One region of the Serratia sp. Res13-Sevr-LER1-36-b genome, then DNA from elsewhere that is predicted to be linked to it. Evidence: predicted binding sites of a transcription regulator. Region 1 holds the regulator's gene; each other region holds the start of a gene.

Region 1 (7,746 bases):
TACCTTCGCCGACCGGGTGTTCTTCGCCAACTCGGGTGCAGAGGCTAACGAGGCGGCTTTCAAGCTCGCTCGCCATTATGCCATCACCCGTCATAGCCCGTATAAGACCAAGATCATCGCGTTTAACAACGCTTTCCATGGCCGTACGCTGTTCACCGTTTCCGTGGGTGGGCAGCCAAAATATTCCGACGGCTTTGGGCCGAAACCGGCCGATATCGTGCATGTGCCCTTCAACGATCTGGCCGCGGTGAAAGCGGTGATGGACGATCACACCTGTGCGGTAGTGATGGAGCCTATTCAGGGGGAAGGGGGCATTACCGCCGCCGATCCTGTCTTCCTCAAGGGCGTGCGTGAACTCTGCGATCAACATCAGGCGCTGCTGGTATTTGATGAAGTGCAAAGCGGTATGGGCCGCAGCGGCAAGCTGTTTACCTATATGCATTACGGCATTACGCCAGACATCCTCACCACCGCTAAAGCGCTGGGCGGCGGTTTCCCGGTGAGTGCGATGCTGACTACCGAAGAGATCGCCTCGGTGATGCAGGTTGGCACTCATGGTACTACCTACGGCGGCAACCCACTGGCCTGTGCAGTGGCAGAGGCAGCGTTGGACGTCATCAACACGCCAGAGGTGCTAAGCGGGATTGAGCAGCGTCACGGGCTGTTTGTTCAGGCTTTGCAGGAGATCGGTAAAAAATACGATGTGTTCAGCGACATTCGTGGCATGGGGCTGTTGATTGGTGCAGAACTGAAGGCAGGCTATCACGGCAAAGCGCGCGATTTTCTCACTGCCGCCGCTGCACGTGGCTTGATGATCCTCAACGCTGGGCCAAACGTGATCCGTTTTGCTCCTTCGTTGGTGGTTGAACTGAAGGATATCGAGGAAGGCATGGCGCTGTTCGAGTTGGCCGTACAGGATGTGATTAAGGCTTAAGTCATTCACCGGGGCCGAACTTCAGCATCGGCTCCGGCAACCTCAGCTTTCCCGCAGTTTGCGCTTCAGCCAGATCCCATGATGTGGGCGCTGGCGCCATGCCAGTGACGAAATGGTATGCATCACGGTCAGGTGAGAAAGGATCCGCCGCAGGTGGCGTTCCATCTCGGTGATCGGCATATCAGGGTGCAGGTCCGGCGGCTTCATGATGCTGTTGCTGGTACTTGGGCCGTCATATTCCAACCGCTGCTGGCAGCTCTGCAAGGCTATCTCACAGGTTTGCAGATACTCCTGAGCCAGCTTGGGCGTCAGCATATAGTGCTCGCGTGCCAGAATGGTCATCGCATTCAGGTGTTCAACGATAAACTGGTTATGGGTGATCCACAGCCGCATATCTGCCAGATAATTCGATTCAAACCCCGGCTCCTGCATCGCCTGATTGAGCGAGGTAAACAGGGCGTTATGCGCCTGGTTGACCTGCATACGCGTGTAGGCCAGTTCACTGGGATCCGGTTCCTGCTCTTCCAGCAATAATCGCAGTGCCGTCTGATCGTGCTCTAGCGCCTGATGGGCGTTTTTACGCAGCAGGCCACTCTGCCACTGCGGCCATAGCCAGATCGTGCCGCCAAACACCAGTACGCAGCCAATAAGGGTATCGATCAGGCGGGGAACCAGGAAATGGGTGCCATTCAGCGCCAGGAGCTGCAAGGTGTAGACGGCAGTCACGGTAAAGCCCATCACCGCCAGCCCGTAGTTTTTCCGCAGGATCAGATAGGCCGCCAGGGTGATCGCCAACATGATGCTCAACGTCACGTTCTCCGGCATCTGCAGTTGCAACAGTCCGGCGGCAATCACCAACCCGGCCAACGTGCCGAGGGCACGGTGCTGGATCCTCACCCGCGTGGCGTTATAGCCGTTTTGACTGACCAGCATGATGGTCAGCAAGATCCAATAGGGTTTTGGCAGGTTGAACAGCATGCCCAGGCTGCTGCCTGCCGCCAGAATGACCCCCAGCCTGGCTGCGTTGCGCAGGGCGTTGGATTTAAACGACAGATAGCTCACCACCGCGGGCCAGAACGGCAGACGTGACTGATTGGCCATCAGATTGCGACGGTAAAGCGGGTGCTGGGTGCGCAGCAGGCGTGCGATGCGGCTGAAGTGGTAATAGCAGAACTGACCAACCGGGTTATCGGCGTGCTGTGAGGCCACTTTTTCCAGCGCCGCCAGCTCATTCTTCATACTGAAACGCGCAGAGTGCCGATGATAGAGAATATCGTCGGCCACCACCCGCAGGCGCGTGGCGATCACCTGGGCGTTGCGGCGGATAATCGCTTCGGCCTGGCTTTGCTCTACCAGCTTTTGCACTTCTTCCGGCAGATGCAGGCTGACGGTAATGTGCTCTTGCAAATCGAGCGCCACCTGAAACGTACGTTGCAGGCGCTTTTGCTCCAGGTTATTGGCATGGGGCAGGAAATTAAGCTGTTGGTATAGCAGACTGATCAGATCCATCACTTTCTGTTGGCGTTGCAACAGCGGCGGCAGGGCAGTTTCTGGATCGGTATGTTGCGTCAGTAATGAGTATTTGGCTTCAAAATAGTCGGCCAACTGCATATACAGCTGGCTTAAGGATTCGCGCATCGGCTGCTCTTTCCACAGCTTGAACCAGGCCCAGGTAAACAACCCGTACCAGGCGGTGCCGACGATATACAGTAAAGGGGCATGCCAGATTGGCACGGTGCCTACCATGCTGAGGGAAAAGATGGCGGCAACCAGTGCGGCTGGTAGCAGGCGGGCATGCAGCGGACTGATCTCACCGCTGACGCCGAGCAACAGCGCCATTCCCAACATCAGTAAGGGCAGGGGAAGCTCCCACAGCAGGGCTTGTTGCAGCAGAAAGCTACTGAGTGCGAATAGGGATCCACCCACGACCAGGCGTTTGAAAAAGCGTTTGTGTGGCGTATCCAGCCCGGCAATGTTGCAGCAGGCGGGCACCAACGAGAACAGCATGCCGAGTTGCAGGTTGCCAATCAGCAAACCAAACGCCACCGGCAGGCACAACACCAGCGTTTGCCGCAGTGCGTAGTTGACTTCCGGGTGGTAGATCAGGCGGCGCCACATGGTTGGCTATTCAGTAGGTAAAGAAACGGCGCATTGCTGCACCGTTTCCCTGGGGATTAACGCGTACCGTACACGACAATGGTTTTGCCGTGCGCGGAGATCAGGTTTTGATCTTCGAGCATTTTCAAAATACGACCGACGGTTTCACGTGAGCAACCGACGATTTGGCCAATTTCCTGGCGGGTGATTTTGATCTGCATGCCGTCTGGGTGAGTCATGGCATCAGGTTGTTTTGCCAGGTTCAGCAAGGTCTGAGCAATGCGGCCGGTAACGTCAAGGAAGGCGAGGTTACCCACTTTCTCTGAGGTGACTTGCAGGCGGTTAGCCATCTGTGCGGACAGGCGCATCAGGATATCCGGGTTAACCTGGATCAACTGGCGGAATTTCTTGTAGGAAATTTCAGCCACTTCACAGGCGGTTTTGGCCCGTACCCAGGCGCTACGCTCCTGGCCTTCTTCAAATAATCCTAGCTCGCCGATGAAATCCCCCTGGTTAAGGTAGGACAGGATCATCTCTTTGCCTTCTTCATCTTTAATCAGCACCGCGACGGAGCCTTTGACGATGTAGTAAAGCGTTTCGGCCTTTTCACCTTGGTGAATCAGCGTACTCTTCGATGGATATTTGTGGATATGGCAATGAGACAGGAACCATTCGAGAGTCGGGTCTGTTTGCGGTTTGCCGAGAACCATTCGCTGTTATCCTCTGTTGTTATCGCTGCCTTGTATCACAGGGGTCAGAGTTCCCTGTAAAACGTGCTTATAGCCCGGTGTTTTAATTGTGGCTATCAACAGGTTTTGAGGCGTGTTATAGAAATACGCTTGTGCTCTAGCATATTAACTTGCAGGGAGAGCTGCAAGCTACATTCTGTTAACAAACCAATATAGGGGCCTTTCCTTGGACGTATCCCTGAAATCGGTGACCTGGAAAGAGTTATTGCGGCTCTGTTTGTAGCACAGAGTGAGGCGGGTGTCTTGTGTTGTCTCGCTTCAGCATGATTAGCATCAGGTTACGTTGCCAGAATGTATGCGAAAGCGTACCCTGTTTTTAAGAAATTAACCGGAGTGTGTAACATGCAGGCAAGAGTTAAGTGGGTAGAAGGGCTGACATTCCTGGGTGAGTCTGCGTCCGGCCACCAGGTGTTGATGGATGGCAACGCGGGCGATAAAGCGCCAAGCCCGATGGAAATGGTGTTGATGTCCGTTGGCGGCTGTAGCGCCATCGATGTGGTGTCGATCCTGCAAAAAGGGCGTAACGATGTGCGTGACTGCGAGGTTAAACTGACCTCCGAGCGTCGTGAAGAAGCACCGCGTCTGTTTACCCATATCAATCTGCATTTTATCGTCACCGGCAAAGGGCTGACCGACAAGATTGTGGAGCGCGCGGTGGATCTTTCCGCCGAGAAATACTGCTCCGTCTCCTTGATGTTGGGTAAAGCCGCCAGCATCACCCACAGCTTCGAAATCCGCGAAGTGGCCTGATCCTACCAAGGGTAGCGCAGGCAGTGGGCACGCAATAAATCAAGAAATCGCCGTGCCGTCACGGTTAGCGGCGATTTCTGTGAATACAGCACGCAATATTGCGCCTGCGGCAGCGTGTCGATAGGCAATGCCACCAGCCGATGCTGCAAATGGAACGGTGCACTCATCGCCCGCGCCACGATAGTCAAATAATCCGCCTCTAACACCATGTTCAAGCCACAGGTCACAGAGTCCGAGCGAATGGGCGAACGGGTCAATTGCTGATAGAAGGTGCCTAACATCGCGCGCAACTGCTGGTAATACCCCATATCGGTTTCCGGTAATAACCACTTGGCCTCACGCAGTTCGTCCAGCGAGGTTGCCTGCGCCAGTGGGTGCCCCTGGCGTGCGATAATGCAAAAAGAGGCGTTGAACAGCGGTTCACGCACCAGATCCTCCAACGGCAGTTCCGGGCTGACGGTACCCACGGCAAAATCCAGGCGGCCTTCGCGCAATGCTGGCAGCAGCGTAGACAGCTGTGCTTCGCGGATCAGCAGATTGGCCTGCGGAAACGGCTGTTTGAAGGCTTCGACCAGATCCGGTAATACCGTCAGGGCGAGTAGCGAAGAGCAGCCAATAGCGACGTTACCTTGCGAATGCTGATTCAACTGCTGGATCTCGTCGGCGGCGCGCTGCAATTCCTCCAGGATCAATTGCATTCGCAGGGCGAAGGCGCGGCCGGTTTCGGTCAGCGTCATTCCTTGGCTGCTGCGATTGATCAACTGGGTTTCCAGGATCTGTTCCAGTTCACGGATGGTACGGCTCACGGCAGGCTGAGACTGCTCCAGCGCGCGCGCCGCCCCGCGAATACTGCCGCTGCGGATCACCTGCTGGAAGACTTTCAACTGTTGTAACTTCGGTAAATAGCGCATTCCCCACCCTATCAATAAAAAGCATCACCCCTTACAAAACTGTATCTTATGCCGCTCGGCAAAAGGCGATAATTTCAGCGTGTTATTGTAAGTGACTGTTATTAAAACTATAAAGTGACCTTGATCACATTATTAAATACGCCGGCCCTGCGGGTGGGCTGCCTGGGTGATAACTTAAAGGGATATCGGCGATGAAAAATCGTTCGCTAATGATTTTTTTGCTGTTTGTGGGCTATGTCGTGGTGTACATCGATAAAACCGTGATGGGTTTTGCGCTGTTACCTATCGAACACGAATTCAATCTACAGCCGGAACAGCTGGGCTACATTACCGGGATGTTTTTCCTGGCGTATTCCCTGTTCCAGATACCGGCGGGCTGGCTCAATGACCGCTTTGGCTTTAAGAAAGTGCTGTGCAGTTCGTTACTGCTGCTGGGGGGATTTGCCCTGTGCTTCGGCATTCTGGGGTTCGGCCTGGGCCTGCTGGTGACGTTCCGCTTCCTGTCCGGTATTGGCCACTCCGGCTATCCGTGTTCCTGCGCCAAGGCGGTAGTGGCGAATTTCCCACTGGAACAGCGCACCTTCGCGCAGTCCATTCTGCTGTCCTCCGCCGGGTTGGCGATGACCGTCGGGCCGCTGGTCGCAGTCTATTGCCTGGATCACATCGGCTGGCGTGGGTCGTTCTCTGCGCTTGGCCTGTTGGCATTCGTGATTGCCGCCTGCATCTTGTGGCTGGTTCCCAATCCGCCACAGGCGGCACCCGCCAAAGCTGGGGCAGCCGCAGCCAACTATAAGGCCCTGCTGAAAAACCCAATCGTGTTGCTGCTGTTTGTGGCGATCTTCTGTATCAACATCCCATCTTACGGCCTGATGGCCTGGCTGCCGAAATTTCTGGTACAGCAGCGGGGAATGCCAATTGACGTTTCCAGCATGGTGGTAGCCGCCGGTGGTCTGGGGATCTGGATCTCTTCACTCGGTACCGGCTGGCTGGTCGGGCGCTACCTGCAAGGGCGTGAGCCGTGGGTGATCTTCTTCAGTTCTCTGCTCAGCGCCTTGTGCATCTGGCTGGTGTTTACCAGCGAATCAGCTCTGACAGCCAGCCTGTTCTTGTTCCTGGGTTATATCTTCCTGATGGCCTCGTTCGTTACCGTGTTTACCCTACCGATGAAGCGCTTGCCTACGGAAGTGATGGGTGCAGCAATGGGGCTGATTAACACCGGCGGCACGTTGGGTGGCTTTGTGGCCCCTATCGCCATCGGGTATCTGATCACCATCAGCCACAACTACATGACGACGTTTATCTTTTTGGCACTGGCTATGGTGGTTTCCGGGCTGGTGATCCTGCCATTGGCGGGCAAAGCACGCCAACCAGCACTGAATTAAGGAGTATGAACATGAACATTGAACAACTGATTGCTGGCGTGGAACAACAGGTATTACAGTGGCGCCGCCACCTGCATGCCAATCCGGAGTTGTCATTCCAGGAAGCGCAGACGGCAGATTACATTGCCGGGCAGTTGGCCAGCCTTGGCCCGTTGAAGATCTCACGTCCTACACCAAATAGCGTAGTGGCCGAATTGCAGGGCGCAGCGCCGGGGCCGTGCTATGCATTGCGCGCCGATATCGACGCTTTGCCTATCCAGGAGGAAAGCGACGAACCTTTCTGCTCTACCCGGCCAGGGGTGATGCATGCCTGCGGCCATGATGCCCACAGCGCGATGTTGCTGGGGGCGGCCAGCGTGCTTTGCCAGTTGCAGGCGCAGTTGCAAGGTTCAGTGCGCTTTATCTTCCAGCATGCCGAAGAAGTGCCACCGGGCGGAGCCCAACAGCTAGTGGATTTAGGGGTTCTGGATGGCGTGAAGATGATCTTCGGCCTGCATGTCATGCCCAACTTCCCGACCGGTGAGGTAGGGATGAAGCAGGGCGTATTCAGTGGCTCCAGCGATAACTTCGATATTGTGCTGCAGGGGAAGGGGGGGCATGGCTCGATGCCGCATCTGTGTATCGATCCGGTGCCGATTGGTGCGGAGATCGTTAGCGCTTTGCAGCAGATCGTGGCACGTAAGCTGGATCCGTTAAATGTACCGGTGTTGACGGTAGCGACCTTCCAGGCGGGTGACAGCTATAACGTCATCCCAGACAGCGCGCGGCTGGCGGGAACGCTACGCACTCATAACCAGGAAGTACGTGAGCGAGTGCCGCTGTTGGTTGAGCAAACCGTCGCTGGGATCAGCCAGGCGCACGGTGCCAGCTACAAGGTTGACTGGACGCGTGGCTATACCATCGGCAATAACCACCCTGATGCC
Region 2 (7,746 bases), on a different contig from region 1:
CGGCCAACTCCATGCCAGGGGTTCCCGCGATCAGCGGAGCATGAAAGGTCTTGCTGGCGTAACCATAGCCCACCAGGCCAACGCGGATTGTTTCAGACATCTTGTTTCCTCATACAGGGCGATATACGCATCAATTCCAGGCGGTTGAATTGCTACGTCCGTGTAAGTTGGAGTGAGAAACCCGCTCCTGAGTGTTGCCGCGAGAAAAAGATGAAGTAGCGATTGATTCGATTTGACACCATGATGCGGGCTGGAACAAGAGCTAAATGCAGATTGATAACAAACTGGCAATATGGCTAAGCGGGCATGGTATGTGGTAAATCGGGCGCAGCACGCGGCGCCCCCAACAACGGTCCTATCCGCATGCCGATTAACGGGATGCGGCAATCAGTGGCCGATCCCGAGAATGGTTCACCGGGTAGTTGATCTCCAGGCTACGGCGGCGAAAATCGCTGGGGCTGACGCCAACCCGCTTGCGAAACACCCGGGAAAAATAGAGCTGATCGTCATAGCCAACTACCCGGCCAATAGTGGCAATCGACTCCTGAGTGGTTTGCAGCAACAGTTTGGCGCGGATCACCCGCTGATCTTCACGCCAGCGCAGGATATTTATCCCGACCTGGTCACGGAACAGATGTGCCAGCCGCGAAGGCGAAAGACAAACGTGGCGGGCCACTTCATCGATACGCAGCTCCCCTGCCAGATTGCCGGTAATAAACTGGCAGGCCTCAATCACCCGTGGGTCCATAATCTTCTGTGGGCTGAGGGGATCCTCCTCCATCGCGCGGAGCAACAGTCGTTCCAGCAGGTTCATGCCAATTTCTTCGGCAAAACGGCGGCCGGAGCGTTGGGTCTGCTCAATGTTGGCAAACAGCCGGTCAAACTCGGTCAGCAACTGGTTGTTGGGCAAGGTCAGACGCCCTACCTGATGCGCCTTGCTGTGCCATTCCAGCCAGTCGGCCCAATAGGCCCGCGGGCGGAAATAAACCCAGCGGTGATACCAGCAGTCACTATCCGGTGATCGGCCATAGTTATGTGCAGCCTTGGGCGGAAACAGCAGTAGATCGCCGGGGTTACAGTAAAGCGTCTCCTCACCGTCAAACACTTTGCCCTGGCCTTTAATGGTCAGATTGAGGATGTAACCCTTCATGCCGCCGGGGCGGTCGATAAAGAAATCCAGCGGTCCGTCCGCCATAATCGGCGTCAACCCGGCAACCAGGTAGGCGTTAAAGGTGTAACCCGGCAACAACGGGTTCGGTTGGGGTTCCTGAACCATGCGATGATACATCTGGCCTCCAAAAGTGTCGTTTCTTTATCCCAAAACTTGGCAAGATGAGTGGCCTGTTCCCCTCACCCTAACCCTCTCCCACAGGGAGAGGGGACCGATCGAGTTCATTGATTTTTCTGTGTAAAACCTATCTTTCCTCTTACTCCCTACTTTCCGAAGTTGCACGGGCCAACCACGCGCTCCATGCAGCTCCCACTCCCTACGGGAGAGAGCTCATCGATTTTTCTGTGTAAAACCTATCTTTCCTCTTACTCCCTACTTTCCGAAGTTGCACGGGCCAACTACGCGCTCCATGCAGCTCCCACTCCCTGCGGGAGAGAGTTCATTGATTTTTCTGTGTAAAACCTATCTTTCCTCTTACTCCCTACTTTCCGAAGCTGCACGGGCCAACCACGCGCTCCATGCAGCTCCCACTCCCTGCGGGCTGAGGAATCCCCACTAATTTTTTCTTAGTAGTTTCAGAGAATTAGAGCGAGTGTTTTACGATCAATCGGTTCCATTTTGTTCGTAAATTGGCAGTGAGAGAATGACGAACCACTTCTTCCCGTCTGCTTTAGGCTATTTTTTAGTCCTTTTTTGGGCAAAAAAACAGCCTATTTCTCGTCTCAATTTTTCTGGGGATTCCTCAGCCCTGCGGGAGAGAGTTCATTGATTTTTCTGTGTAATACCTATCTTTCCTCTTACTCCCTACTTTCCGAAGTTGCACGGGCCAACCACGCGCTCCATGCAGCTCCCACTCCCTGTGGGAGAGAGTTCATTGATTTTTCTGTGTAAAACCTATTTTTCCTCTTACTCCCTACTTTCCGAAGTTGCACGGGTCAACCACGCGCTCCGTGCAGCTCCCTCTCCCTGAGGGAGAGGGTTGGGGTGAGGGGGAAATAGAGATTGCTGAATAACGACAAAACACTATCGCACCTATAGCAAGTTTACCCATTCGGCAAAATGCTGCTCATAGCAATCGCAAAATTGTGATGGGTCTTCACGCCCTGCTCTTCGCTTGTTGCTTGTAGCGGTCAAAAATCACCGCGGCCAGCAGGATCACACCGCGCACCACATACTGCGAGAACGGTGAGATATTCAGCAGGTTCATGGCGTTCTCCACCGTGCCCAGGATCAGGATCCCAGCGATAACATAGGAAATTTTGCCAATGCCCCCTTTGAGCGAAACGCCCCCCAGCACGCAGGCGGAAATCACGATCAGCTCATAGCCGATGGAGGTCATCGGCTGGCCGCTGGTCATACGCGAAGCCAGAATGATGCCCGCAGCGGCAGATACCAGCCCGGAAAGCACAAAGATGATGATCTTGGTACGCACCACCGGCACCCCAGCCAGCCGAGCCGCCTCCTCGTTACCACCGATAGCCAGAGTATTACGGCCAAAGGTGGTTTTATTGAGCAGGAAACCAAACAGGATCAGGCAGCCAATGGTGATCCAAATCGGTGCAGGCAGCCCCCACCAGTTGGCATAGCCGAGCGCAAAGAAACGCTCGTCTTCGATCCCCACCGCTTTCCCATCGGAAATGATATAGGCCAGGCCGCGGAAGATCTGCATGGTGGCCAAGGTGGTGATCAGCGCGTTAATCTTCAGCCGGGCGATCACAAAACCATTGATCAGCCCAGAGAGCACGCCCAACAGCAAACCGGCAGCCACGCCGATCCACAAGCTCTCCGTCATGTTGATGACCACCGCCGCGGTGACACCCGCACAGGCGATAACCGACGCCACCGACAGGTCAAAATCGCCCGAGGCCAGGCAAAACAGCATGCCGCACGCCACCATACCAGACATGGAGATCGCCAGCCCCAGACCCTTCATATTGATAAAGCTGCCAAAATTCGGCACAAACACGACGCAGGCAACAAACAGCACGGCAAATACCACCAGCATGCCATAGCTGTCCCAGATACGCGCCAACCCAAGGCCGCCGCGGTTTTTCACAGAATTGGTTGTCATGCTCGACATCTCTTGCTCCTTCACAATCAGGCCATCGCCGCTGCAATATCGGGGGTACGTAACATCGCCAGGCTGAGGGCTTTTTCCTCAGTGGCCTCGCTATGGGTCAACTCGCCAGAGATTGCCCCTTCACGCATCACGATGATGCGATCTGCCAGCCCCAGCACTTCGGGCAAATCGCTGGAGGCGAACAGCACCGCAATGCCCTGCTGCGCCAGTTGATAAATCACGTGGTAGATTTCGTGTTTTGCGCCAACGTCAATGCCGCGTGTCGGCTCATCCAGCAGGATCACCTTCATCTCTTCCGACAACCAGCGGCCCAGGATCGCCTTCTGTTGGTTGCCACCGGAGAGGTTCATGATCAGCTGTTCGGCGCTGGGGGTTTTGATATTCAGCGCGCGGATATGGTGATCGGCATTGCTGGTTTCCCAGGCGTTATCGATCAGGCAGCCCGCCTTGATGCTTTTGCGGCGCGCGCTAATGTTGATATTGTCGCGTACCGAGTGCACAGGAATGATGCCGTCGGCCTTACGATCTTCCGGGCACAGCATCACGCCCGCACGGATAGCGTCGATCGGTGAACGAACATCGAGCCGCTTGCCATCCAGCATCAATTGGCCCGCAGTTACCCGCGTAGCGCCAAAAATTCCTTTCATCAATTCGCTACGCCCTGCGCCTACCAAGCCAAACAGGCCAACAATTTCTCCAGCGCGTACGTTAAGGCTGATAGGCGTTTTCACCCCGGTGGCCTGCAAATCGGTAAGCTGCAACCGCATTTCTCCCAGTTCGCGTGGCTGATAGCCATAGACATCACCGAGCTCCCGCCCCACCATCGCTTGCACCAGCACTTCATTGTTCACCTGCTGCATATCGTCGAAGGTGCGTACATAGCGGCCATCCTTAAACACGGTAATGGCATCGCTCAGCGCAAAGATTTCCTCCATACGATGCGAGACATACAGGATCACTCGCCCTTCGGACCGCAACTCGCGGATCACCCGGAACAGTTGCTCAATTTCACGTGCCGACAGCGAACTGGTTGGCTCATCAAACGCAATTACTTTGGCGTTACGCGCCAGGGCCTTGGCAATCTCCACCATCTGCCACTGGCCAATCGACAGATACTTCAACGGGGTATCCGGATCGATGTCCAACCCGAGGTGTTCCAGCTGTAAGCGGGATTCATAACGCAGCAGTTTGCGATCCACCAGGCCGTGTTTGGTCGGCAACTGGCCAAGGTAGATGTTCTCTGCCACGGTCATTTCCGGCACCAGGTGCAGTTCCTGGTAGATAATCGCCACCCCGGCGTTTAACGCGTCGGTGGTATTGGCAAACTGCACCGCTTGCCCCTGGAGGTGGATCTCCCCTTTGCTTGGGGCGTAATTACCGCTGAGAATTTTCAGCAACGTCGATTTCCCGGCGCCGTTTTCCCCCATCAGCGCGTGGATCTGTCCGGCCTGACAGCTGAAACTGATATCATCCAGCGCTTTGACGCCAGGGAAGCTTTTACCGATGCCTTTGAAAGCCAGATAGGGCGTGACGGCAGTCATAGTGCTTTCCTCAATGCTATGCGATAAATGGCCGCCCGCTTGTTGCAGGCGGCTCGCCCCTTACATCAGACCTTTTTTCTGCAGTTCCACCTGGAAGTTGTCGCGGGTGATCAGCACCACGTCAGTCACTTCGGTGAATTTCTCTGGTTCTACGCCTTTCTCTACCCAGTCATGCAGCATCTGAATGCTCTTGTAGCCATGAATATCCGGGCTTGGCAGCAGTGAACCGTAGAAGCCGGTAGCCTGTTTCTTGGAAAGCTCGCTTACCGCGTCAACGCCGTTGATACCAATGCCGATCACGTTAGGCGCTTTAAAGCCCTGGCCTTCGGTGGCTCGCACGCCGCCTAGCACGGTGTTGTCGTTCATCCCGACGATCAGCCAGTTTTTCACTTCCGGATGCTGCACCAGCATCGAGTTGGCGGCATCGAACGCCCCAGGGATATCGTTGGATTTGGTCGGTACCTTGTAGATCTGCTGCTCTGGGAAACCAGCGGTTTTCAATGCGTCCATCGAGCCACCGGTACGGCGGCGTGCAGTGTCCAGTTCATCGGAGGTGATCGCCATTACCCCCGTCTCTGCCACTTTCCAGCCACGCTTGTTCATCTCTTTCCACAGCTCTGCGCCTTGGCGTTCACCTATCTTGGTGGCCGCCATCATCACTAGCGGCACGCTCTCCATCGGTTTGCCTTTGGCGTTAACAAACTGGTCGTCAACCGCGATCACTTTCAGATCGTAGCTGCGCGCCTTGGCGACAATCGCCGAGCCGAGTTTCGGATCTGGGGTGCAGATGACAAACCCCTTGGCCCCGCTGGCTGCCAGGCTGTCGATGGCATTGAGGGTTTTCTCGCCGTCCGGCACGGCAATCTTGATCACTTCAAACCCCAGGTCTTTACCCGCCTTGTCGGCAAATTTCCATTCGGTCTGGAACCAGGGCTCTTCTGGCTGTTTAACCAAAAAACCCAGTTTCATGGTCTCTGCGACAGCTGAATGTGACATAACCGCCGTCAGACCAATCACTGCCAACGCCTTAGTGAATTTATGCATGGTACTCTCCGCTGTTTTGCTTTCATCGGCAGAAAAACCGGGCCACCGTGAAAACGTTATCATTATGAGATCCTGTCACGACAATGGCCTTATATCTCGCTTATTGCCGTCGACTCAGGTAAGACGCAAACAGTTTTAGCCGGTATTTGTTAGTTAAATGTAGAGCGCTATCACATCCCGAGATAACAGCAGATATGTGCATACATTTAGCAAATTTAACCAAGTGATAACTTTTGACCCCCATCACAAAATCACTGTAGCAAGCAGAAAAGTGCATACTTCCAGCCAATGATTCCTCACCTGCCTCCCCGTCCCGCTCCTATCGTTAACCTCAACCTAACAAGTAAGGAGTCCGCATCATGACGGCAGGTGCTATTGCCCTGGGATTAGACTTCGGCAGTGATTCAGTGCGGGTACTGGCTGTCGACTGTCAAAATGGTAACGAACTGGATACCGAGGTGGTCTACTACCCTCGCTGGCAGCGTGGTGACTTTTGTAACGCCGCGCAGAACCAGTTTCGCCACCATCCACTCGACTATATCGAAGCCATGGAACAGGCCGTCGTCGCCGTGGTGCAGCGCATGAGCCAGGAACAGCGGCAGGCCGTGGTCGGGATTGGGGTAGATTCCACCGGATCCACTCCCGCACCGATTGATGAACATGGCGACGTATTGGCGTTGCGGCCGGAGTTTGCCAGCAATCCCAACGCCATGTTTGTGCTGTGGAAAGACCACACCGCCATCGAGGAGGCGGAGGAGATTAACCAACTGTGCCGCCGTGGCGATTTTCCCGATTATTCGCGCTATATCGGCGGCGTTTACTCCTCTGAGTGGTTCTGGGCCAAGATCTTGCACGTTTCACGCCAGGATGAAGCGGTACGCCACGCCGCCGCCTCTTGGGTAGAACTGTGCGATTGGGTGCCGGCGCTGCTTTCTGGCACTACCGCACCGGATCGGTTAAAGCGCGGCCGTTGCAGCGTTGGGCATAAAACGTTATGGCATCCGGACTGGGATGGTTTACCACCTAAAGCCTTCTTTGCGGCCTTGGATCCGTTGCTGGTGGAAGATCTGCCCTATCCGCTGTTTACCGGTTCTTACACTGCCGATCTTCCGGTAGGGACTCTGAGCAAAGAGTGGGCCACACGGCTTGGGTTGTCAGAAAGCGTGGTGCTGTCAGGTGGTGCGTTTGACTGTCACATGGGGGCCGTCGGAGCCGGTGCGCAGCCTTATACGCTGGTGAAGGTGATTGGCACGTCGACCTGCGACATTCTGATCGCCGATCGTGAGCGCGTGGGCGATCGTGCCATCAGCGGCATCTGCGGCCAGGTGGACGGCAGCGTGGTGCCGCAAACCATCGGGATGGAGGCCGGGCAATCCGCTTTTGGCGATATGTACGCCTGGTTCAGCCGCCTGCTGAGCTGGCCACTACGTGAAGCCGCCAAGACGCAACCGCAACTCCAGACACAGCTGCAACAAATCGAGCATGACATGCTGGCCGCCCTGACCGCCGCCTGGGCCAAAAACCCGTCGCTTGACCATCTCCCCGTGGTTTTGGACTGGTTCAATGGCCGCCGCACCCCCTACGCCAACCAGCGCCTGAAAGGAGTGATCACCGATCTCAACCTCGGCACCGATGCGCCCACGCTGTTTGGTGGCTTTATCGCCGCAACGGCTTTTGGCGCTCGTGCCATCATGGAGTGCTTCGAACAGCAGGACATTCCCGTCGATAACGTGTTGGCTTTGGGCGGGATTGCCCGCAAGTCACCGGTGATTATGCAGGTTTGTGCCGATGTGATGGATCGTCCGCTACAGATCGTCGCCTCCGACCAATGCTGTGCACTGGGTGCGGCCATTTTCGCCGCAGTGGCTGCCGGGCACTTCAGCGACGTTCCGCAAGCTCAGCAGCATATG
Region 3 (7,746 bases), on a different contig from region 1:
GTCGATCACGATCTGCGGCTCATGCGGCTGTTCCGGTTCGGTAAAGAAAGCCGATAGCGACAGCCCATACACTGTCAGCAGCTTTTGCAGCGTACTGATGGCCGGGCTGACCTTGTCCTGCTCAATGGTACTGATGGCGCTGTGCGTCAAGCCAGACAGTTCGGCTACCCGGCGCTGTGATAGCCCTAACTGCTGGCGGATCTGTGATAAGCGTTTCCCCGGTGCCAAGCTGACGTCGCTCATAGGCGTTTTTCCTTTTGGTAGTGCTGGCAGGCGTTAATAAATCCCTCAAACAGCAGGCGGGACAGGGCATATTCATCGCTGTTCCATTCAGGGTGCCACTGCACCCCTAAGGCAAAGGGCTGATCGCGAATGCTGAGGGCTTCTACCAGGCCGTCGGCGGCATAGGCTTCAACACGCACGCTTGGGCCAAGGGTTTTGGCTCCTTGGCCGTGCAGGGAATTCACCCAGAATCGGTGGCAATCCGGCAGCAGCTGCGCCAGCAATCCTCCGTCTTGCACGGTGACTTCATGAGCAGGGGCATATTGCTGTTCCAGCGGCAGATCGTGATCTTCACGGTGCTCGAGCAGCTCGGGTTGTTCATATAAACGACGGTGTAGCGTACCTTGAGTCGCGACCACCAGCTCTTGCATACCGCGGCAAATGGCGAAAAGGGGGATGCGCCTGCTCAGTGCCTGGCCGATCAGCGCCAGGCTCAATTCATCGCGCCCAGGATCGGCGTCAGGCTCATCGCCGTTTTCACCATAAAGGTGCGGCTGCACATTACTGGGGCTGCCCGGCAGCAGGATGCCGTCGAGATGGGGCAGCAACTCTGCCAGCATTTCCGGCTCTGCCAGCGCGTGCGGCAGGGCGATCGGTAATCCTCCGGCAGCTAACACCGCATTTAGGTACTTTTCTTGCAAGGTCTGGGTGAGGTGCTGGTTTAACCTATACCTGCACATCACGACGCCGACGATTGGTCTGTTAAATATATTGCCCATGCTATCCCCTACAGGTTGTTCGAAATTATGACCGATAAGCCGTTTAATCGCCTTTTTTGTTCAATATTCACTAAATCTAGCAGTCGAATGGCCAATATTCAAACCAAAATTAACACTTGCAAAACATTTTTGTTGCATCTATGTTTCATTGGTGGACATTATATTGAGCAAGATGGTCAAAACATCGAAGCCAGTAAGTGTGAGAACCACAGACCAAACACAACGGCAGGTGAAACATGCAAACCAACATCGTAGAAGTCGAAAACTTTGTGCAACACAATGAAGAAAGGCGAAGTAGCACGTTCCAGCGCGAAGTGAAGAAGTATCTGGAACGTTATCCGTTAACCCAGCATATCGACGTATTGCTGACCGATCTCAACGGCAGCTTCCGCGGCAAGCGCATCCCGGTAAGCGGGCTGGGTAAACTGGAGAAGGGCTGTTACTTCCCAGCCTCGGTGTTCGCGATGGATATTCTTGGCAACGTGGTGGAAGAGGCAGGTTTGGGGCAGGAAATGGGTGAGCCGGACCATATTTGTGTGCCGGTAGCCGGAACCCTGACGCCATCGGCGGCCGATCCGCAATATCTGGGCCAGGTACTGCTCACCATGCTGGATGAAGATGGTACTCCCTTTGACGTTGAACCGCGCAATGTGCTGAACCGAGTGTGGCAGCGTTTGCGTCAGCGCGGGTTATTCCCCGTAGTAGCGGTAGAGTTGGAGTTCTATCTCATCGATCGCCAGCGCGATCCGGAAGGTTATCTACAGCCCCCATGTGCCCCCGGCACCCAGGAGCGTAACACCCAGAGCCAGGTCTATTCGGTAGACAACCTTAACCACTTTGCCGACGTGCTGAGCGAAATCGACGAACTGGCCCGCTTGCAAGGGCTGCCGGCCGACGGTGCGGTAGCGGAAGCGTCACCGGGCCAGTTTGAGGTTAACTTGCATCACACCAATGATGTGTTGCAGGCCTGTGACCATGCCCTGGCGTTAAAGCGGCTGATACGCATGGTGGCAGAGAAGCACCATATGCATGCAACCTTTATGGCCAAGCCTTACGAGGAACATGCGGGCAGCGGTATGCATGTGCATATCAGCATGCTGGACAAGCAAGGTAACAACGTCTTTGCCGATGCGGATGGTGAAGACTCCACGCTGTTGAAGCAGGCGCTGGCTGGCATGATCGCCTTGATGCCTGCCTCTATGGCGCTGCTGGCACCCAACGTCAACGCCTACCGCCGCTTCCAGGCGGGGATGTACGTTCCCACCCAGGCATCCTGGGGCCATAACAACCGCACCGTAGCGTTACGTATTCCCTGTGGCGATCGCGACAACCACCGCGTGGAGTATCGCGTGGCGGGGGCCGATGCCAACCCTTATCTGGTGATGGCAACCATTCTGGCCGGGATTGTCTACGGCCTCGACACTCAGTTACCGCTGCTTGAGCCAGTCACCGGCAACGGGCTGGAGCAAGAGGGGCTACCGTTCCCGATCCGTCAGAGCGATGCGCTGTATGAGTTCGAACACCAGCCGGTGCTCAATGCGCTGCTGGGCGAACGTTTCAGCCACGTCTATCTGGCCTGTAAGACCGATGAGCTGGAGCAGTTTGAGCGGCTGATCACCGAAACCGAAATCGAGTGGATGCTGAAAAACGCCTGACGTCCTCAGCCCGATCCTACCGCGCGCCGGCGCATTCCCGCGGGCTACCTGTGGCCTGGCGAAGCCGTGCGCGACGGTGATGACTTCTTCCAACTTGGCGTACAGGACGCCGGTGAGGAATAACCCAATGACGATAAGTGCCATCGACGATAATGGCGCGGGCAAACCGCAACTGCGCAAGACATTGAAACTGTGGCAAGTGGTGATGATGGGCCTGGCCTATCTGACGCCAATGACGGTGTTTGACACCTTCGGTATCGTTTCTGGCGTGACGGACGGGCACGTTCCGGCGTCCTACCTGTTGGCATTGGCCGGGGTGCTGTTTACCGCCATCAGCTATGGCAAGCTGGTGCGCCAGTTCCCGACCTCGGGCTCGGCTTACACCTACGCGCAAAAGGCTATCAACCCGCACGTGGGTTTTCTCGTTGGCTGGTCATCACTGCTGGATTACCTGTTTTTGCCGATGATCAATACGCTATTGGCCAAAATTTATCTTACGGCCCTGTTCCCAGAGGTCCCACCGTGGATCTGGGTGGTCGGGTTTGTGATCCTGATCACCGCCATCAACCTGAAAAGCGTCAGCCTGGTGGCAAACTTCAACACCCTGTTTGTGGTGGCGCAGGTGGCGATTATCGTGGTGTTTATCTTCCTGGTGGTACGGGGGTTGCACAATGGCGAAGGGGTTGGCCAGGTGTGGAGTCTGCAACCCTTTATCAGTGAAAACGCCCATCTATTGCCGATCATTACCGGCGCTACCATCCTGTGCTTTTCGTTTCTGGGTTTTGACGCCGTCACCACGCTGTGTGAAGAAACGCCTGATGCCGCCCGGGTGATCCCCCGCGCTATCTTCCTTACTGCACTCTATGGTGGGGTGATCTTTATCGCCGTGTCGTTCTTTATTCAGCTGTTCTTCCCAACACTTGAGCGTTTCAAACAGCCGGATGCGGCACTGCCGGAAATCGCGCTGTATGTGGGTGGCAAGCTGTTCCAGTCCATATTCCTGTGCATCACCTTTATCAACACCCTGGCTTCTGGCCTGGCTTCCCATGCCAGCGTGTCCAGGCTGCTGTATGTGATGGGGCGCGATAATGTGTTCCCGGAAAAATTCTTTGGTTACGTGCATCCTAAATGGCGCACGCCAGCGCTTAACGTGCTGTTGGTTGGTTTGGTGGCGTTATCGGCATTATCCTTCGATTTGGTGACGGCCACAGCCCTGATTAACTTTGGTGCTCTGGTGGCCTTTACCTTCGTCAACCTTTCGGTGATCAGTCACTTCTATATTCGTCAAGGGCGCAATAAGAGCTGGAAAGACCGCTTCCATTACCTGATTTTGCCGCTGGTGGGAGCGCTGACGGTAGGGATCTTGTGGCTGAACCTGGAAAAAAGTTCCTTGACCATGGGGCTGCTGTGGGCGGCGCTCGGGTTTGGCTATCTTGCCTATCTCACCCGTCGTTTCCGCCAGCCTCCTCCGCAGTTGGAGCGCCAGCCTCAGCAGTAAAGGTATGGGCGCAGCGTTGCGCCCTTTCTTTTTCCCCGGTAGGGCAGTAGAGTAAAAAACCGCACAAAAATAACCAATTGGATCCTACGCTAATGCCTCCGTTGTCTGCTTCCCATAAAGCTACCTTGCTCGGCCTGTTGGCCATTGTGTTATGGAGCAGCGTGGTTGGGCTGATCCGCAGCGTCAGTGAAGGACTGGGGCCGGTAGGCGGGGCGGCGATGATCTATAGCGTGGGCACGCTGTTTCTGCTGGTGGTGATGGGCATTCCCAAGCTGCGCGAGTTCCGCCGTTCCTATCTGATCCTCGGCAGCCTGCTGTTTGTGCTGTATGAGATTTGCCTTTCGCTGTCGTTGGGCTTTGCCAGCAACCGCACACAGGCTATTGAGTTGGGGATGATCAACTATCTTTGGCCCTGTTTTACCGTATTGATGGCCATCCTGTTCAATGGGCAAAAGGCCAAATGGTGGGTTGTGCCTGGTTTGTTGCTTTCCCTGTTCGGGATTGGCTGGATCATGAGTGGCAGCGGCGGTTGGTCACCAGCGCAAATGCTGGCCAACGTGCGCAGCAATCCGTTGAGTTACGGGCTGGCATTCAGTGGTGCGGTGATTTGGGCCATCTATTGCAACGTGACCAAGAGGATCGCCCAGGGCAAAAACGCGGTGGTGCTGTTTATCTCGCTGACCGCTCTGGCACTGTGGCTGATTTATCCTTTCAGTAATGAAAGCGGCATGCACTTTAGCCTGCCGGTTGTGGTGGCGTTGCTGTGCGTGGGGACGGCGATGGGGGCTGGCTATGCTGCTTGGAACGTTGGGATCCTGCATGGCAATATGACGCTGCTGGCGACCGTATCTTACTTTACCCCGGTGTTGTCATCGGTATTTGCCGCCGTGGTACTCAGCACCGCACTGACCCTCAACTTCTGGCAGGGGGTGGTGATGGTAACGCTAGGATCGCTGATTTGCTGGCGGGCCACCCGCGCCGACTGAGGCCTATTTTTTACCTGCGCAGGCGGCAGAATAATGAATTTCGAGCTAATCTCAAGGTAAGTGTTCTGCCAGAAGGAACGGGAAAATGAGAAAAGATATTCAATTTATTCAGCAGCCAGCGCTAAATGGCCATAGTTTCAGCACCGGCGATATCGTTCGTCTAACCACCGCTAACCTGCCGCATGAATACCAGTTGGATGTGATGATCCTGCGCCGTGACGATAAGCTGATCCATGGCTCGGTAGTCGTGGCCTCGCCGAAAGTCGATATCCCGGTCAGCCAATGGGAAATTGCCACGGGTGATGAGGTGGTATTCCGGCAAGAGAACATTGCCAAAGCCGTACCTGGAGCCCGCTGATAAAACCAACCGGTCCGCCACATAAGGGGCCCGCCAGCCACTAAGCCGACATAAGCGTCGGCTTTTTTACGCGCTTTTTAACCCCAGGTTAAAATTTGGTGTTGAACACAAAGACACCAAAAATCGTCGTTTGAAATTTACCGACATGATGAAAATCACATCAAAAATGTTTTGCACTGCAATTTATTTTATAAAATGAGAACGCAATCGATTACGCGATGGTAAAATGCCTAACTGGATCACAGATTATTACAGCGAGAGCTTTCTATAATGCGCACGGCAACCGGCAATAGGTAACCGTTTGTTTACAGCAGGCGTCGCCAGACTCATATCATTCTAACGGGCAGGGAATTGGCCCACTCAGCATGTGGTAATAAAATGAAGAAAATAGCTCTCGCAGCAGGTGTGCTTCTCTCCGCGTCTTTCAGCCCCGCTTCCATGGCGGCAGAAAGCAAAGACAGCCAGTATCTTTCAGACTGGTGGCATCAGAGTGTCAACGTAGTAGGCAGCTACCATACCCGCTTCGGGCCGCAGCTGAACAATGACGTGTATCTGGAGTATGAAGCCTTTGCCAAGAAAGACTGGCTGGATTTCTATGGTTACGTGGATGTGCCAAAATTCTTCGGCACCGGTAACACCCCAAACCGTGGTATCTGGGATAAAGGCTCACCGCTGTTTATGGAGATCGAACCGCGCTTCTCCATCGACAAACTGACCGGCACCAACCTGGGCTTTGGGCCGTTCAAAGAGTGGTATTTTGCCAACAACTACATTTACGACATGGGGCGTAACAACGCCTCCCGTCAAAGCACCTGGTATATGGGGCTAGGCACCGATATCGATACCGGTCTGCCGATGAGCCTGTCGATGAACATTTATGCCAAATACCAATGGCAGAACTATGGTGCATCCAACGAGAACAGCTGGGACGGCTATCGCTTCAAGGTGAAATACTTTGTGCCGTTGACCGAAATGTGGGGTGGCAACCTGAGCTATATCGGTTTCACCAACTTTGACTTTGACTCCGATCTGGGCAGCGACAACTTCGTAGTGGATGGCCGCCAGGCGCGTACCAGCAACTCTATCGCCTCCAGCCACATTTTAGCGCTGAACTACGATCACTGGCATTACTCCTTCGTGGCTCGTTACTTCCATAACGGTGGTCAATGGAATGATGGGGTGGATATCGGTACGCCGCAGGGGCCAATCAAGTCTACCGGCTGGGGTTACTACCTGGTTGCCGGTTATAACTTCTGATTTTCCGTGGTATCAGAAACAGGAAACCCCGCACTGGCGGGGTTTTTTTTCATCATTACAGCTAACTTTCCGCGGGTAAATGTTTAACCGGCATAACCAATTTACCCTTGATAACGTAGCACTCATTGTCGATCCACTTGAGGATTTGCTCACGGCTGACACCTTCAAATTGCGCATAGCGATAAATATCACCATTGAAGTGCAGCTGGATGTACTCCATCAACGTCATGTGCATGGTTATAACTCCTAAACGCCCAGAAATAGCGGTGTCGCCACGCTGAGTGGTTGAGCTTTTCAAGGCCTAAAGGTAAATTATTCGCAACAAAACAGCAACAAAAAAGACTAAAAAGTGGCGTTGTAGTAGTGAAAAGTAGTAAAAGAACTCCCGCACGGGACGGCGGGAAATTGAGTAGTATCATTTATCGATGACATAAGATGGTTTTTGAGGTGCAACGAAAAAGAGCAGGTTTACTCATTTTTGAGGCCCACTAAAATTACTGAATGGCTTATTTTGCCGCAAGAAAAATCTACGGCATTTGCTCGAATATCATGAGTAGTTTTGAGCGTGAACAATTTTTTGTCTGATGGCCACGATCTATTTTTTAATAATTAGCGTGAATGATACACCGCCCTGCTAGGCGGGCGCAGCATGCGGCGCCCCTACAGAGCACGGCGAACCTTTACGCACGGGCGCTGATGTTCTTTTTGAACGTAAGTACCCGGCTGCGGCTGGCGATCAGATCGACCTGGTAACCACGGAAATACAGACAAAACCGATTCAGGTTGGGCCCATCGTTGCTTTCAACCAATATCCGCCCGTCCCCCAGCGAACTCAGGGTGCCGGTTTGCACCGCCGGGCCGACCCCGATGTGGATCTGGTTGCCGCAAATTTCGAATGCGGTGCGATATTGTGGGTGATACCATTGCCCTTGAACCTGCTTGAGACAAACCGTTTCGCTAGCCACAGGCAGAAAGCGGCGTGCAACGTGGC
Region 4 (7,746 bases), on a different contig from region 1:
GTGAGATCGCCGTTATTTTCGTCAATGGCGCGATCATGGATGGCCCACAGACGCCAGGATCGGTCGGTGGCGACACCACTGCCTCACAACTGCGTCAGGCACGTCTGGATCCGAAAATCAAAGCCGTCATTCTGCGCGTCAATAGCCCTGGCGGTAGCGTCAGCGCTTCAGAAGTGATCCGCTCCGAGCTGGCCGCGGTTCGCGCCGCAGGTAAGCCGGTGGTGGTTTCCATGGGCGGAATGGCTGCGTCTGGCGGTTACTGGGTGTCGACACCAGCAGATTACATTATTGCCAGCCCGAGTACCCTTACTGGCTCCATTGGTATCTTCGGCGTGATCAACACCTATGAGAACACGCTGGATAGCGTTGGGGTACACACCGACGGCGTCGCGACATCACCACTGGCCGATCTGGCAGTGACGAAAGCACTGCCGCCAGAGTTCTCGCAGATGATGCAGTTGAACATCGAGAACGGTTACAAGAACTTCATCGACCTGGTGGCAACCGCCCGGAAAATGACGCCGGAGCAGGTCGATCAAATTGCTCAGGGTCATGTCTGGATCGGTAGCGACGCCAAGAAAAATGGCCTGATCGACCAACTGGGCGACTTTGACGACGCCGTGAAGAAAGCGGCAGAGCTGGCCAAGCTGCCACAGTGGCAACTCAACTGGTTTATCGATGCTCCTAGCATGACGGATATGCTGCTCAGCCAGTTTGGCGTTTCTATCCACGCTATGCTGCCTGCGGCGATCCAGTCAATGCTGCCCGCCCCGTTGGCATCGGTGGCGCTGGCGGTGAAAGAGCAGCCTGGCCTGTTTAATAACCTGAACGATCCGCAGCATCGTTATGCCATATGCCTGACTTGCGGAGAGGTCCGTTAACAAATAAATCTCTAGCCCGGCACCCGCCGGGCTTTTTTTCTCCTGCCATCTCCCTATAATTCAGCCTATCTGACAGCCACAAGATCAAAGCCATGCAAAAGAAATCCATTTACGTCGCCTATACCGGCGGCACTATCGGTATGCAGCGTTCCGAACAGGGCTACATCCCGGTTTCCGGCCACCTTCAGCGCCAGTTGGCACTGATGCCCGAGTTCCATCGGCCAGAAATGCCGGATTTCACCATTCATGAATATGCCCCGTTGATCGACTCTTCGGATATGACCCCCGAAGACTGGCAGCATATCGCCGACGACATCAAACAGAATTACACCCGCTATGACGGCTTTGTTATTCTGCACGGCACCGACACCATGGCATTTACCGCTTCAGCCCTATCCTTCATGCTGGAGAACCTGGATAAGCCGGTGATCGTCACCGGATCGCAAATCCCGCTGGCAGAATTGCGCTCCGACGGCCAAACCAATCTGTTGAATGCCCTCTATCTGGCCGCCAATCATCCAGTGAACGAGGTCAGCCTGTTCTTCAACAACAAGCTGTTTCGTGGCAACCGCACGACCAAGGCACATGCCGACGGCTTTGATGCCTTCGCCTCCCCTAATCTCCCGCCCTTACTGGAAGCAGGTATCCACATACGCCGCCAGACCGGCATCGCCTCTCCAGTGTGCAATGGGGAATTGATCGTGCATAACATCACGCCACAGCCCATCGGCGTGGTGACAATTTATCCGGGGATTTCCGGTGCCGTGGTGCGTAACTTCCTGCTGCAGCCGGTCAAAGCACTGATCCTGCGCTCTTACGGCGTCGGTAACGCGCCGCAAAAGGCCGAACTGGTGGATGAATTGCGTGACGCCTCCGAGCGTGGCATCGTAGTGGTCAACCTGACACAATGTATCTCCGGCCGGGTCAATATGGAGGGCTATGCGACCGGTAATGCCCTGGCCCATGCTGGTGTGATCAGCGGTTTTGATATGACGGTGGAAGCCGCGCTGACCAAGCTGCATTATCTGTTGAGCCAGCCGTTAACCCCAGAAGAGATCCGCAGCCTGATGCAACAAGACCTGCGTGGCGAATTAAGCGCTGCGGGCTAACCGAAGTAGGAATTCTGATGAAAACAGCACTGCTGCTGATTGATTTGCAAAACGACTTTTGCCCCGGCGGCGCTTTAGGCGTGGCAGAAGGTGATGCCACCATTGCCGTCGCCAATCAGGCTATCGCAGCCAGCCTGGCCCGTAACGAAACGGTGGTCGCCAGCCAGGACTGGCACCCGATGGATCATCGCAGCTTCGCCATTAACTCCAACGCACAGATTGGCACGCTTGGGGAACTTGAAGGGCTGCCCCAGATTTGGTGGCCAGTGCACTGCGTTCAGGGCAGCCCTGGCGCAGAGCTTCACCCTCAGCTTGATAAGCAGCACATCGCAGCGATATTCCGTAAGGGTGAGAACCCGGATATCGATAGCTATAGTGCTTTTTTTGATAACGGGCTCCGGGCGCAAACGGCACTCGATGGCTGGCTGAAGGAGCGCGGCATCACTCATCTCGCCGTGATGGGGCTAGCCACCGATTATTGTGTCAAGTTCAGCGTGTTAGATGCCTTGCGTTTGGGTTATCAGACTCAGGTCATTACCGATGGCTGCCGAGGTGTCAATTTGCGTCCCGACGACAGCGAACAGGCGTTAGCCGAAATGCAGTCGGCTGGCGCACAATTAGTTACACTGTCACAATTTACTCAGCGTTAACGGTTTTTGGGGCTGCTTGACCTTAGCGCCCCATATCTCCGCCAAACATTTTATTTTCGACGCTGCTCACATTCTCACCATTCTTCTACGCGCTCACCTTGTCCCCTCGCATCTCTTTTGTTGTTATGGCCGCTGATGCATTGGCATCAATAAGTTATACGCATCCGGGGCCTACCGAGCCCGGCTTTATTGATACCGCCCCAGGCGGTTCAGGTCGGCCTTGCTGACCAAAGGAGACAACATGGCTTTAACCCGTAAACTGCTGCCCTTGCTGGTAGCGGTACAACTCGGTATTGCTGGCGCGGGCATCGCGCACGCCGCACCTTATCTTTCTGTTGGCTACTTTAACGGTGGTGGCGACGTGACCGCCGGGCCGGGCGGTGATATCAACCAGCTGGATGTCAGCCAGATCACCCACCTCAACTACTCTTTTGGCCTGATTTATAACGCTGAAAAAGAGGAAACCAACCCGGCACTGAAAGATCCCTCCCACCTGCACCAAATCTATCTCTCCCCAAAAGTCGAAGCAGACTTAAAGCGCTTACCCGTATTGCGCCAACAAAACCCGGCGTTGAAGGTTTTGCTGTCCGTTGGTGGCTGGGGAGCCCGTGGGTTCTCCGGCGCGGCAGCCACACCGGAAAGCCGGGCGGTGTTTATCCGTTCGGTGCAGGAGGTGATTGCCAAGTATCAGCTAGATGGTATCGATCTGGATTGGGAATACCCGGTTAACGGTGCCTGGGGATTGGTGGAAAGCCAACCGGCCGACCGAGCCAATTTCACCGCCCTACTGAGCGAACTGCATCAGGCGCTGGGGCAAGAAAAACTGCTGACCATCGCCGTAGGGGCCAACGTCAAAAGTCCGCAGGAATGGGTCGACGTTAAGACTATCGCGCCCTATCTGGACTACATCAATCTGATGACCTACGACATGGCGTACGGTACCCAGTATTTCAACTCCAATCTCTATGACTCCAAGGAGTGGCCAACCGTGGCCGCCGCCGACAAGTACAGCGCCGACTTTGTGGTTAACAACTATCTGGCCGCCGGGCTGAAGCCTGCTCAACTCAATCTGGGGATCGGTTTCTATGGCCGAGTACCTAAACGCGCCACCGAGCCAGGTATTGATTGGGATGTGGCAGATGCGGCCAAGCATCCCGTCACCCAGCCCTATTTCACCACACGTGAAAAAGACGTCTTCAAGTCGCTGGGCGTGGATTTGGATAAAGACAGCTACATCAAGTACAACGATATCGTGAACAAGATGCTGAAAGACCCACAACGGCGCTTCACCGCGCATTGGGATAACGAGGCCAAGGTGCCCTATCTGATGATGAAGTCAGCCGCAGGCAAGCCGCTGTTCGCGATAAGCTATGAAAACCCACGCTCGGTAGCCATCAAGGCCGAGTACATCAAGAGCAAAGGATTGGGAGGGGCGATGTTCTGGGAGTATGGCGCGGACGATAACAACCGCTTGGCCCATCAACTGGCGGAAAGCTTAGGCTTGAGCCCGCAGAAGCAATAAAACCTTGAGGGCGATGACAGCATCGCCCTATCAGCAACAGGTTACTGCGGCTTCAGCTTGGCCAACGGCTCGGCCATAAACTGCTGCTTCAGCTCCTGTTTGCTTTTCATCACGATTTGCCCGTCGGTGCCAATGCTCATGTGCTGTGGGTCCGCATTGTTCATCGACTGCCACAGCATCACCGCCTGCAGGCTGTGTTCTTTCTGCTCTGGCGTCAATGCCACACCATCCGGCCACTTGCCCAATTCCACAGCCAGCACCAGCCGCTGGTAGATTTCCGGCGTCATGGCCGCAATCAGATCTTTTACTTCCATCAGAGCATGTCCTCACCCAGTGATGAATAATTAGCTGAATCGATTTTGTTGGTTTAGTTACAGCTTAACCTGCCGTTTGCTCGCCATTCTCGTCGTCGGTGAAATTCAGTGACGCGGAGTTGACACAGTAACGTTCGCCAGTCGGCTGCGGACCATCGGGAAACACGTGTCCCAAATGCGCGTCGCAGTTACCACAGCGGATCTCAACTCGATGCATATTATGTGAATTATCATCAAGATAACGAATCGCATCGTCCGAGACCGGCTGATAGAAGCTGGGCCAGCCGCAGCCAGAATCAAACTTGCTAGCGGAGAAGAACAGTGGCGCGTTACAGCACAGGCAATGGTAAACGCCCTCACGCTGGTTATGCAGTAATTTACCGCTATAGGGGGCTTCGGTGCCACGCTCTTGCGTCACATAACGTTGGATTTCATTCAGTTCCGTGAGCGGTGTCTTAGGGGTTGTCTCTTTAGCCATTTGTGCTATTCCCGCAATGTGGATAATGTCAACGAAAACAATGAGTAATAATAACAAAAAATTAACAACGCTGCAGGCCTTTTTAGCCTAAACTGTACGGCATAAAGGTTACGCTGCCGCCATATGTGACTTCGATCACATATCTTGCACGTGCTGACTTTATACTTGGCGGTTTGCCCCCATATCGATGGGAGGACAAACGTGAATGGAATGTGCGATTTGTGTGCAAAACCGGCCTTCTGGTTTGACTTGCAGCAAGAATTGACACGATTCCGCTTGACGCTCGGTAAGGTTTTTGTAATTTTACAACCAACCTTTTATTCACTAACAAATAGCTGGTGGAATATATGACTATCAAAGTAGGTATCAACGGTTTTGGCCGTATCGGTCGCATTGTTTTCCGTGCTGCTCAGGAACGTTCTGACATCGAAATCGTTGCAATCAACGACCTGTTAGACGCAGAGTACATGGCTTACATGCTGAAGTATGACTCTACTCATGGCCGTTTCGACGGTACTGTAGAAGTTAAAGACGGCCACCTGGTTGTTAACGGCAAAACCATCCGTTGTACCTCAGAAAGAGATCCGGCTAACCTGAAGTGGAACGAAGTCAACGTTGACGTCGTTGCTGAAGCAACTGGCCTGTTCCTGACTGACGAAACTGCACGTAAACACATCGCTGCAGGTGCTAAGAAAGTTGTTCTGACTGGCCCATCTAAAGATGACACCCCAATGTTCGTTATGGGCGTGAACCACAAGTCTTACGCTGGCCAAGAAATCGTTTCCAACGCTTCTTGTACCACCAACTGCCTGGCACCACTGGCTAAAGTAATCAACGACAAGTTCGGCATCGTTGAAGCTCTGATGACCACTGTGCATGCCACCACCGCAACTCAGAAAACCGTTGATGGCCCGTCTCACAAAGACTGGCGCGGCGGCCGCGGCGCATCCCAGAACATCATCCCTTCTTCTACCGGTGCTGCTAAAGCAGTAGGTAAAGTTATCCCAGAACTGAACGGCAAACTGACCGGTATGGCGTTCCGCGTTCCTACTCCGAACGTGTCTGTGGTTGACCTGACTGCCCGTCTGGCAAAACCAGCTTCTTACAAAGAAATCTGTGCTGCTATCAAAGCCGCTTCAGAAGGCGAGCTGAAAGGCGTGCTGGGCTACACCGAAGACGAAGTGGTTTCTACCGATTTCAACGGCGAGAAACTGACTTCTGTGTTCGATGCTAAAGCCGGTATCGCGCTGAGCGACACCTTTGTGAAACTGGTTTCTTGGTACGATAACGAAACTGGCTACTCAAACAAAGTACTGGACCTGATCGCTCACATCTCCAAGTAATGGCTTGATGCGCAGTTGATTATCAAGGGCGACACTAGTGTCGCCCTTTTTATTTGTTTTTGCGGCGAAAAGAAGGCAACAACATGAACGAAAAAATCTTCACCCTACCCGTTAGCGAACAAATCACCCCTTTTATCAGCCAACGCCAACTGGACGAACTGCCTGTGGTGGTGGTTTCTCACCCGAAAGTCCGTGCGGCCATTACTCTGCAAGGGGCCCATCTGCTGGCCTGGCAACCAAGCGGTGATAAACCGGTATTTTGGCTGAGCAGCAATACGCCATTCAAAAACGGCGTGGCGATCCGCGGCGGCGTACCGATCTGCTGGCCATGGTTTGGCCCGGCAGGTAGCCCATCCCACGGCTTTGCCCGTAATCAGCCGTGGCAGCTTACCGCGCACGATGAAGATGAAAACGGCGTGATCCTGACCTTCACGCTGCAAGACAACGAACAAACCCGCAAATTGTGGCCACATGCTTTCACCCTGATCGCCCGTTTCAAGCTGGGTGAAGAGTGCGAAATGGAGCTGGAATCACACGGTGACTACCAGGCTACCGCCGCTCTGCACAGCTATTTCCAGATCGGCGACATCGACAAGGTGAAAGTTACCGGTTTGGGCGAGCATTATATCGATAAGGTGGCGAAGGGGATCGAGGCACGTCAGGTTGGCGAACTGGAGTTTACCGGGCAAACCGATCGCGTCTACACCCAGGCCACGCCTTGCAGCCTGATCAAGGACCCGGTATTGCAACGGACCATCGAGGTCAATCATCACTATATGAGTGATGTGATCGCCTGGAACCCAGGCGTCGAGCTTTCCTGCAGCATGGGCGACATGCCAAACGACGGTTACAAAACCATGGTTTGTGTGGAAACCGGGCGCGTGAGCAAGCCGCTGATCGCTTCTGGGGAGCAACCTGCCCGCTTGGCGATGAAAATCCGCAGCATTAAAAATAGCTGATCAAACTGGGGCGAGTCATTTCGCCCCTCTTCTCGTCATTATCCACCGCACCACAGATGTGCAAAAGGAGCGTTTCCGCCCCTTTTCGATGCACTCACTGCACCAAGATAATGCACCGTACGTTTAGAAGGTGTAAGTCACACCCGTCCACAGCATGCCGGTATAAGATTTATCAACCATTGGGCTGTCTTTAACTTCGCTGTCCAGGCGTGTATAACGCCCCGTGAAGAAGGCATTCCAGTTAGCGTTGATATTATAGTTGGTGCTCAATTCGAGGTATGGCGACCAGCTATCGCTTGGCTTGTAAGTATCGAAGGTACTACGGCGGGACTCATCGCCATTGATGCCATAGTAGTATTGGTTCTGGTTTGAGCTGTTCCAGTTGACCCCGATGCCAGGAGCAAAGCTCCAGGAGTCCACCTGGAACTTATAGAGATAGGCAATATCGCCCACCAGGCCGTTACTGTTGTTCAGCGTATCGCCAGAGAAG

What was found. Region 1 encodes CRP, which controls carbon source genes, mostly activating them, when cyclic AMP is high. Its sites were predicted from a motif close to ATGTGANNNNNNTCACAT; they were not measured.
Region 2: a site for CRP is predicted at 6,068-6,085, ahead of IMQ33_RS04675 (arabinose ABC transporter substrate-binding protein). Genes of this name have one in related genera too.
Region 3: a site for CRP is predicted at 5,592-5,609, ahead of IMQ33_RS03895 (nucleoside-specific channel-forming protein Tsx). Genes of this name have one in related genera too.
Region 4: a site for CRP is predicted at 5,078-5,095, ahead of msrB (peptide-methionine (R)-S-oxide reductase MsrB). Genes of this name have one in related genera too.

Annotation. Positions count from the first base shown of each region.
Region 1 is NZ_JADACK010000045.1:5,890-13,635, forward strand. It holds gene IMQ33_RS25805 (aspartate aminotransferase family protein) at 1-934, shown strand, start outside; gene IMQ33_RS25810 (YccS/YhfK family putative transporter) at 977-3,052, opposite strand; gene crp (cAMP-activated global transcriptional regulator CRP) at 3,109-3,741, opposite strand; gene IMQ33_RS25820 (OsmC family protein) at 4,123-4,530, shown strand; gene IMQ33_RS25825 (LysR substrate-binding domain-containing protein) at 4,533-5,441, opposite strand; gene IMQ33_RS25830 (MFS transporter) at 5,633-6,823, shown strand; gene IMQ33_RS25835 (amidohydrolase) at 6,829-7,746, shown strand, end outside.
Region 2 is NZ_JADACK010000005.1:771,806-779,551, reverse strand. It holds gene IMQ33_RS04695 (oxidoreductase) at 1-100, opposite strand, end outside; gene araC (arabinose operon transcriptional regulator AraC) at 371-1,288, opposite strand; gene araH (L-arabinose ABC transporter permease AraH) at 2,268-3,251, opposite strand; gene araG (L-arabinose ABC transporter ATP-binding protein AraG) at 3,269-4,792, opposite strand; gene IMQ33_RS04675 (arabinose ABC transporter substrate-binding protein) at 4,853-5,836, opposite strand; gene IMQ33_RS04670 (ribulokinase) at 6,196-7,746, shown strand, end outside.
Region 3 is NZ_JADACK010000005.1:609,309-617,054, forward strand. It holds gene puuR (HTH-type transcriptional regulator PuuR) at 1-243, opposite strand, end outside; gene puuD (gamma-glutamyl-gamma-aminobutyrate hydrolase) at 240-1,001, opposite strand; gene IMQ33_RS03875 (glutamine synthetase family protein) at 1,238-2,656, shown strand; gene IMQ33_RS03880 (APC family permease) at 2,784-4,154, shown strand; gene yddG (aromatic amino acid DMT transporter YddG) at 4,247-5,140, shown strand; gene IMQ33_RS03890 (hypothetical protein) at 5,226-5,498, shown strand; gene IMQ33_RS03895 (nucleoside-specific channel-forming protein Tsx) at 5,877-6,755, shown strand; gene IMQ33_RS03900 (hypothetical protein) at 6,817-6,990, opposite strand; gene IMQ33_RS03905 (serine hydrolase) at 7,436-7,746, opposite strand, start outside.
Region 4 is NZ_JADACK010000017.1:224,107-231,852, reverse strand. It holds gene sppA (signal peptide peptidase SppA) at 1-881, shown strand, start outside; gene ansA (asparaginase) at 974-1,990, shown strand; gene pncA (bifunctional nicotinamidase/pyrazinamidase) at 2,008-2,640, shown strand; gene IMQ33_RS11065 (glycoside hydrolase family 18 protein) at 2,882-4,162, shown strand; gene IMQ33_RS11060 (YeaC family protein) at 4,204-4,476, opposite strand; gene msrB (peptide-methionine (R)-S-oxide reductase MsrB) at 4,541-4,954, opposite strand; gene gapA (glyceraldehyde-3-phosphate dehydrogenase) at 5,302-6,297, shown strand; gene IMQ33_RS11045 (D-hexose-6-phosphate mutarotase) at 6,381-7,256, shown strand; gene IMQ33_RS11040 (MipA/OmpV family protein) at 7,380-7,746, opposite strand, start outside.